Regions from separate parts of the Pseudarthrobacter sp. GQ63 genome, predicted to be linked through region 1. Evidence: riboswitches for the same ligand, from Rfam matches in the RefSeq annotation. Region 1 holds a riboswitch; the other holds the start of a gene.
The links. Region 1 has a riboswitch for S-adenosylmethionine ahead of AC6CHP_RS14575 (bifunctional o-acetylhomoserine/o-acetylserine sulfhydrylase). Riboswitches for the same ligand answer to the same signal wherever they lie in the genome.
Positions count from the first base shown of each region.

Region 1 (4,405 bases):
GGATGGCTTCGGCGAAGGTATCGGCCCGGATTTGGGTGAGGGTGCGGGCCTCGTGGGGTCCTTGTGCGGCGCGGGCGAGGGCGTTGAGCCGGTTCCAGCCTGCCATGGCCTGGTGGGCGGGGAGGTAGGCGGTGAGCCAGGCCATCCCGTCCTGGTCAGGACTGTATTCCACCCGCCGGTCCGCCACGGCCTTGGTATGGCGCTTCTCGATCGATTCGGCGTGGTGGCGTTCCCGCCAGGTCAGGGCCTTGGCCTTGAACCGGTGAGCGGGCATCTCCCCGATCGTCGCCGCACCGGCCGGCCGTGGTGTGTCCGGGTCCAGGAAGTGGGCCTCCAGGGCGGTGGCGGCGGTGGGGTCGAGGGTGGCTGCCTCGTCCGCCATGACCTGGGCGTGCTGCCACGAGAGCGTGCCGGCCTGCAAAGCGGAGAGGGTCAGGGGCAAGGTGGTGGTCAGGGCGTGCGATACGGCCAGGAACGCGCTGGCGGCCCGCGGCCCGATGGCCAGCACGCACCCGATCTCGGCGGCCACAGCCATTTCCTGTGCCTGCACCGGCGTCCCGGGAGGGGCCAGGGCATGGGCGGTGTCGGCGTACTTCATGGCAGCTCGGGCCTTCAGGCCCGCCACGCCGGCCTCCACAGCCGCCGCGCCGGCAAGGATGTCCAGGCTCCCATCCGCCAGCCCGGCCAACGGATCGGCAGCAGAGAACGGCTCCGCACCGCACCCATCCACCTCCGCATTGAGCACAGCAAGAGCGGCCCTGATATCCGCAAACGCCCCCGCCACCGCTTCCCTGCCCATACACCCATCATCGCAAGGGGGTCTGACAATGTGGCGTTCATGGAGGCGGCATGAACTCCCGCGCACTGGAATGCAGCTGGGAGACGAATTCGGCCGCCATCAGCGGGTGGCGCCGTTGTCACCTGCTGATGGCGGCCGAAGCTTTTGCGGGCAGAATGCATTTTTTGCCCACGTTGATGCCCAGGCGTGGGCACCCGGGCAGGCGGTGGAGCGTCAGATAGTGACTGCCCCGTTGGCGGTCTCGAATGTCACCGAAAGGATCCCGGGGGTTCCATGCGGTGCCACCCACTCCACAGCTACGTCTTCCAGCGGCTTTTCCACTGGTTCCCCCAGCCACTCGGTCACCCGGGCTGCCGAGCCGGCGATGGTGAGGCAGCTCATCTTGACGTTGCTCTCGTAGGCGTTGGACGGGTGCAGGGACGGGTCGCCCTCCCACTTGAGCATGTACGGGACCTGGGGGTCGGCGATCAAGCCGAGGATGCCGATTTGCTTCCACACGAGTTCGCGGCCGTCAGGGAATTTACGGTTGCCGTTGACTGCGGAGCGTCCCAGGCGTTCCTCGAAGGGGACCAGGTCGTCCACTTCGACGCACCAGCCCATCCATCCGCCACCTGCGGCGGAGCGTGCCCGCACTGCCTGGCCGAAGGGGGCCTTGTCAGAAGCCGGGTGGTCCAGGACCTCAACGACCTCAAGGTACTTGTGCCCCGCGAGCGGGATGATCATATTCCGGGTTCCAAACCGCGGGTGCACTCCACCCTTTACTGCCTCAACGCCGAGGGCAGAGGAAATACGTTCGGTGGTGGCAGCCAGGCCATCGTGTTCACAGGCGTAAGAGACGTGATCCATGCGCATGGCAACATCTTGGCACTTTGTGATCGGGCTCTCAGCTAAGGGTAGCCTTACTGGGATTTTCCCTGCGGGAAGTGATTGCGCGGACTTCCGCAAGGGTCATGCGCGGGACCATGTTCGTCACAATGCTGTGCCGCTTTGCGCAGGTGTTCCTACACTGGGCTCAGGTTATGAGTGCCAGCGCTAAGCCCCGGCTTGCTGGCCGGCAACCCTCCTTCCGCGGTGGGGTGCCCCGGGTGAGGACCTGGCTGTCCGGTAAATGGCCGGATGGCAAGCGCGGCCCGCGGTGCTTCGTGCATGCCGGGCCCAGTCAAAGGAGCCTTAATTGTCCAACGGATGGTCATTCGAAACCCGCCAGATCCACGCAGGACAGGAGCCGGACAGTGCCACGGGCGCTCGGGCACTCCCTATCTACCAGACCACGTCCTTCGTTTTTCCCAGCGCCGAGAGCGCCGCCAACAGGTTCGCCCTTGCTGAACTGGCACCCATCTATACCCGCATCGGCAACCCCACCCAGGAGGCCGTGGAACAGCGGATCGCCAGCCTTGAAGGCGGGCTGGGGGCACTGCTGCTGAGTTCGGGCCAGGCCGCCGAGACCTTCGCCTTCCTGAACATTGCAGAGGCTGGAGACCATATTGTTGCCAGCCCCAGCCTTTACGGCGGAACATACAACCTCTTTGCCCACACCCTGAAGAAGTTCGGCATTTCGGTGACTTTCGTGGCGGACCCGGACAACCTGGAGCAGTGGCGCACTGCAGTGCAGCCCAACACCAAGTTGTTCTTCGGCGAGGTGGTCTCCAACCCCCGTCAGGACGTCCTGGACATCGAAGGCATCTCCCAGGTGGCACACGATGCCGGTGTGCCCCTGATCGTGGACAACACCCTGTCCACCCCGTACCTGATCCGCCCGCTGGAATGGGGAGCGGACATCGTTGTCCATTCGGCAACCAAGTACCTGGGCGGCCACGGCTCCGCGATTGCCGGTGTGATCGTGGACTCAGGCAACTTCGACTTCGGCAAGGACCCGGCAAAGTTCCCGGGCTTCAACACCCCGGACCCCACCTACAACGGGCTGGTGTACGCCAGGGACCTCGGCAAGGACGGTGCCCTGGGCGCCAATCTGTCCTACATCCTCAAGGCCCGCGTCCAGCTGCTCCGGGACCTGGGCTCCGCCGTCTCCCCGTTCAACGCATTCCTGATCGCACAGGGCCTGGAAACGTTGAGCCTGCGCGTGGAACGGCACGTTGCCAACGCCACGGAGGTGGCGCGCTGGCTGGAAGGAAGGGACGACGTCGAATCCGTCGCCTATGCGGGGCTGCCCTCCAGCCCGTGGTACGAACGGGGCCGCAAGTATGGCCCCAAGGGCACGGGCGCGATTGTGTCCTTCAACCTGGCCGGCGGAGCCGAGGCCGGCAAGCGCTTCGTGGACGCGCTGGAGCTGCACTCCCATGTGGCAAACATCGGTGACGTCCGCTCCCTTGTCATCCACCCGGCGTCGACCACCCACAGCCAGCTTTCCCCGGAACAGCAGGCTGTTGCCGGCGTAACCCCCGGCCTGGTCCGGCTGTCGGTGGGAATTGAACACATCGATGACATCCTGGCGGACCTGGAAGCGGGCTTCCGGGCAGCGAAGGACGCCACCGGAGCCTAGCCAGGCGCCCAAAGAAAACCAGCACGGCGGCAAGCCGGGGAAGTCATAACCAGTCACACTCTTGGCGGCAGGCGGGGGCTGTTTCGTACACTCGAACCAGGTCATGAGTGCCAGTGACAGCCCCGGCTTGCTGGCCGGCAACCCTCCTTCCGCGGTGGGGTGCCCCGGGTGAAGACCTGGCCTGCCGGTCATTCGACGGCGGGCAAGCGCGTAGAAGAGGTCTTGCCATGACGGTTACCGTCACCCGTACCACCGTCCCCGAACACGGAATCGTCCGCTATGCCTCCATTGGGGGACTGGACCTTGAGGCTGGCGGCTACCTGCCCGAGGTCACCCTGGCCTACGAAACCTGGGGCACACTTAACGCGGACGCCAGCAATGCCGTCCTGATCGAACACGCCCTGACCGGCAGCACCCACGTGACCCGCGGCGATACCGACGAACCGGGCTGGTGGGAGCAGCTGGCCGGGCCGGGTGCGCCCGTGGACACGGACCGGTTCTTTGTAGTGTCCATCAACATTGTGGGCGGCTGCTACGGGTCCACCGGGCCGTCGTCGCCGGCACCGGACGGGGCCCCCTGGGGATCCCGGTTTCCCCTGGTCACGCTGCGGGACAGCACTGTGGCGGAGGCCCGGCTGGCTGACCAGCTGGGGATCCGGAGCTGGTTTGCGGTGCTGGGCGGTTCCATGGGCGGAGCCCGCGCACTTGAGTGGGCCATCTCCTTCCCGGAGCGGGTGCAGCGCTGCGGGGTGATCTCCATCGGCCACGCCAGCACGGCCGAGCAGATTGCGTTCGCACAGGCACAGACCCTGGCGATCCGCCAGGATGCCAACTTCAAGGGCGGCGACTACTACGGCGGCCCGTTCCCCGAGGACGGACTGGCCCTGGCCCGGCGGATCGCGCACATCACCTACCGCTCCGCGGCGGAACTGGAAGGCAGGTTCGGCCGCGAACCCCAGGCTCCGGAGTCACCCCTGCACGGTGGCGTCCTGGCCGCCCGCGGACGCTACCAGGTGGAAAGCTACCTGGACCACCAGGGGAACAAGCTGGTCCGACGGTTTGATGCCAACAGCTACATCGCCATCACCGAGGCCCTGATGAGCCAC
Region 1 covers NZ_JCAXEF010000009.1:9,291-13,695, forward strand. The annotation lists gene AC6CHP_RS14565 (HNH endonuclease signature motif containing protein) at 1-799, opposite strand, end outside; gene AC6CHP_RS14570 (VOC family protein) at 1,013-1,651, opposite strand; SAM riboswitch class IV at 1,815-1,931, shown strand; gene AC6CHP_RS14575 (bifunctional o-acetylhomoserine/o-acetylserine sulfhydrylase) at 1,974-3,299, shown strand; SAM riboswitch class IV at 3,399-3,514, shown strand; gene metX (homoserine O-acetyltransferase MetX) at 3,527-4,405, shown strand, end outside.

Region 2 (4,405 bases), on a different contig from region 1:
TCCGGTCACACCTGGCAGACTTCACTGTTCCCGGATGCCCACAAGGGGACGTACCTCCTGCCGGTCAAGAAGGCCGTCAGGGCCAAGTCCCGGATCAGTGAAGGCGACGCCGTGGAAGTCCGCCTCTCCGTTATCAGCGCCTGAAGCCCACAGAATTCCTGCCCACACAGCCCCTTCCCACAGAATGCCTGCCCACACAGCCTCTTCCCACATAGCGCGGCACCACCCGCCGGTACTCAGCGAACGCCCCACCGAAGGAAGCGGCGAGGCTGGCCTCCTCCCGCAAAACCTGGCGATGGACGGCAGCGGCCGCCACCGGAAGTGCGGCCAGGGTCCACGCGTTGTGCCGCACCAGCCCAGTGCCCAGATGCAGCAGCGTCCAGCCCACATACATAGGGTTGCGCGAGAATGAGTACGGGCCGGACGTCACCAGCTCAGCCGGTCGGGCGAGGAAAGTGCGGCGGGCTGCCCACCATGACCAGGCGACGAGGATGCCACCGGCGGCGAGCGATGCGCCGCCCGTTATCCGCAGAAGCCTCTGCCGGCGGCCGGTTACCCGCGAAAGCCGGATAGGAACCAGGCGCTGAAGGGCCGCGCCGGCGGCGATGCCCAGCAGGTTCTGCTCAGGCAGGGGGATGTTGGACAGCAGCAGCTGCCAGCCGGGAGCAGCGACCGTTCCAGGCATGCCCACCACCGTCCGGAGTGCTAGATCTGCTTGAGCGCCTGCTCCAGGTCGCCGATCAGGTCGTCCACGTCTTCCAGGCCGACGGAAAGCCGCACCACGCCGTCGCTCAGGCCGATCGCCGCCCTGCCCTCCGGCCCCATGGCGCGGTGCGTGGTGGTGGCCGGGTGGGTGATGAGGGACTTGGCGTCGCCCAGGTTGTTGGAGATGTCGATGATCCGCAGCCCGTCCAGCAGCGCGAACGCTGCTTCCTTCCCGGAACGGCCCCCGGATGGCGCAAGCTCGAGGGTGAGGACGGTGCCTCCGGCGCCCATCTGCTTCGCGGCCAGCTCGTATTGCGGGTGCGACTTCAGGAGCGGGTACTTCACCCAGCTGACGGCGGGCTGCTCCTCCAGCCATTCCGCGAGCCGCAGGGCGGTGGCCGAGGAATGGTTGACCCTGAGCGACATGGTCTCAAGGCCCTTGGTCAGGACCCAGGCATTGAACGCGGACAACGCCGGTCCGGTGTGGCGCATCAGCTGCTTCACCGGTCCGTCGATGAACTCCTTGGTGCCCAGGATGGCGCCGCCGAGCACCCTGCCCTGGCCGTCGATGTGCTTGGTGCCGGAGTACACAATGACGTCCGCGCCAAGCTGCCCGCAGCGTTGCAGCAGGGGAGTGGCAAAGACATTGTCGACGACGACGGTCGCCCCGGCCGCGTGCGCCAGTTCGCTGACCGCGGCGATGTCCACGATCTCCTGCATCGGGTTGGACGGCGATTCAAAGAAGACGGCGGTGGTGGGCTTGGACAGGGCCTCGCGCCACTGCTCCAGGTCAGGCCCGTCCACGAAGACGGTTTCCACGCCCCACCTCGGCAGGATCTCGTTGAGGATCACAAAGCAGGATCCGAACAGTGAGCGGGCGGCAACCACGCGGTCGCCGGCTGCCAGCAGGGCACCCAAGGCGGTGAACACGGCGGACATCCCGGACGCCGTCGCAAAGCACGCCTCGGTTCCTTCCAGCAGGCGGAGCCGCTCCTGGAACGTGGCCACGGAGGGGTTGCCGTAGCGGGAGTAGACAAAGCGCTCGTCCTCGCCCGTGAAGGCGCGCTCGGCGGCAGCCGCGGATTCGTAGACAAAGCCCGAGTTCAGGAAAATTGCTTCGCTGGTTTCCTGGAAGTTGGTGCGGTCCAGCCCGCCACGCACGGCCTGGGTGTCGGGGCTCCAGCCGGCGGCATCCTCGTTGAAGGTCACTTAGATCTTTCCCAGGTTGGTTGGCAGGCCGCGGTTCTTCCAGCCGTTGACGGTGCGTTCGCCGAAGCGGTCCGGGTCGCCTTCAAAGCCCTCCAGCACGTTGTAGGAGGTGAAGCCGGCCTGGGTGGCCGCTCTGGCTGCCGCGATGGACCGCTGGCCCGAGCGGCACAGGAACACCAGTTCGGTTGAACGGTCCTCGGGCGCCTGCTGGTTGAGGTCGTTGATGAAGTCAGGGTTGGGGATGCCGCCGGGGAAGGTCCACTGGATGAACAGCGGATCGTTCTCGGTTGCCTTGGTGTCGGGAATACCAATGTGGGCCCACTCGCCCTCGGTGCGTACATCCACCAGGATGGCGCCCTGTTCCAGCTTGTCCCAGGCCTCCTGCGGCGTCAGGTCCCCTGCGTAGCTCATGCGTGGCCCTCGCCGTCGAACTCAAGGTCGTCGCCCGTGGACTCAAGGCTGTCCACGGCGTCCGCCACTGCGGCATCCGCGGAAGCGATCGCCTCCGGAAGGACCACCGCCTGGGCCACGATGACGCTGCTGCCGTTGAAGGTCGCTGCCGGGCTGCCATGCAGCACATAGCCCTCTGCCAGGGCGGCTGAGATCCGCTCGCAGAATTCACGGTTGTCCGGGCCGCTGATGAGGCGGTAGGACAGCTTTTCTTCAGGGGCAGGTGCGTCAGACACGACGGATCTCCTTCTCTCACGCTTGCAGCTCGAATGGTCGATATGCCGAGTATTCACCTGAGGCACCCCGCCGTGGAAGGAGGGTTGCCGACCGGCCAGTCAGGGCTTGGCGCCGGTACTCATTACTCCCCAAAAACGTAACACTTGCCGCCCGGCGCCGCACCGCCGTCGTCGTCATGTTGCGTAACTGAAGGATGCAGGGCGGAGCCGCGGCGCAAAAGAGGCGTCCGTCACCGCTCTTTAACGTACGACGGCGACACCACCTTGGGTGCGCGGGCGCCAGGTGCCTGCCGCCCGGGTCAGGCCGATAAAGTTTCTGCAGGGGCCGCCGCCCCGATACTGGAGAAATCAGTCCCTGGGGGGTCTTCATCAGCACGCCATCCGCCGCCGCGCCCACACATCCCGCCCGGAGCCGCCAGCTGCGGCCCCTCCACAGGGTGGCTGCGCTCCTCGCCGCCGTGATGATGGCCGTCCTGGCGGTGGTGGTACCCGCCGGCTCAGCGCAGGCCGCCCGAAACTTCCCGGAGGAAGGCAAACCGCTGCTGGGCGCAGTCCTCGAATGGGGAGAGGACACCGCCGGCGGCTTCTCCGAAAGGCTCGGGGCATCCCCCGCAATCTTCGGACACGACATCGCCTTCCCGTTCCGTGCCTCGGAGGAGAACGATATCCGGGAGTTCCTGGAGCAGTCCGCCGGGCAGGGCGCCCATGCGATGCTGACGGTGAGGCCTGCTGTCCCGCTGGACCAGGTCACCGCTGGAGCTGCCGCAGCCTTTGCCGGGGAAGTGCGCCGGATGCAGGGGAATTTCAAGGGCCAGCTGCTCATCCGCTTTGCGCCGGACATGAATGCCAGCTGGGTGGAATGGGGCCAGCAGCCGGGCGACTACCGGCAGGCATTCCGGGCGGTGACGGCCGCGTTTCGGGATGCCGGCGCCAGTGGCAGCCATGCCATGGTATGGGAACCGTACCTGGGCAAGGACTACCCCTTTGACCGGAACCGGAATGCGCCCGGACCCGGCAGCGAAGGCTTTACCCCGTTGGATACCAATGGCGACGGCACCTGGAATGGCTCCGACAAAGCCTACGAACCCTACTACCCGGGAGACGACGCCGTGGACTGGGTGGGCCTGACGGCCTACCACGATGACACCGCAGGGGGCGCCGCCGTCAATACCGTGCCCCGAGCCGGTGAGCTGCAGGAGATGCTGACGGCTTCCGGCGGGGAGAACTTCTACGGGACATATGCCGCGGGGCGGGACAAGCCCTTCATGCTGCAGACGTCAGCCTTCTACAGCCCGTCCTCCGGAGGCGCCGCGGAAGCGGAGATCAAGAACGGCTGGTGGGACCAGGTCCTGGGCGTCGCCGCATCACCCGACTTCGCACTGACCGGGGCATTGCTCTGGGACGAACGCACCAGCACACGGGACACGGGGGTGGCCAGCATCGACTGGCGGCTCACCGGAAACGCCGGTATTGCGGACGCTGCCCACACCCGGCTTGAGGAGTCGACTGTGCAGACGGGGCCCGTTACCGATGTCAGCTCGGGTCCCGGGTTCGTCAGGTCCAACACGCTTTCGGGGGCTGCCGCCTGGACCGTTGGGGCCGCGCTCATCATCCTCCTGGCGGCGCTGTGGCAGCTCCCCGCCAGGTTGAGTGCGGTCACGGCGTGGGGCTACAGCGACCTGGCCAGCAGGGACTCACGCGTGGACCTGCTCCGTGGCCTGGCCATCGTGTTCGTGGTGGTGAACCACCTGGGCATGGTGTCGCTGTTCCAGCTCCTGACCCAGGAAGCGGTGGGCTTCGTTTCG
Region 2 covers NZ_JCAXEF010000003.1:67,865-72,269, forward strand. The annotation lists gene AC6CHP_RS07545 (DUF1905 domain-containing protein) at 1-144, shown strand, start outside; gene AC6CHP_RS07550 (methyltransferase family protein) at 134-685, opposite strand; gene AC6CHP_RS07555 (O-succinylhomoserine sulfhydrylase) at 706-1,914, opposite strand; gene AC6CHP_RS07560 (rhodanese-like domain-containing protein) at 1,915-2,325, opposite strand; gene AC6CHP_RS07565 (DUF1737 domain-containing protein) at 2,322-2,600, opposite strand; SAM riboswitch class IV at 2,614-2,727, opposite strand; gene opgC (OpgC domain-containing protein) at 3,062-4,405, shown strand, end outside.
Region 2: another riboswitch for S-adenosylmethionine. It lies ahead of AC6CHP_RS07565 (DUF1737 domain-containing protein); the one in region 1 lies ahead of AC6CHP_RS14575 (bifunctional o-acetylhomoserine/o-acetylserine sulfhydrylase).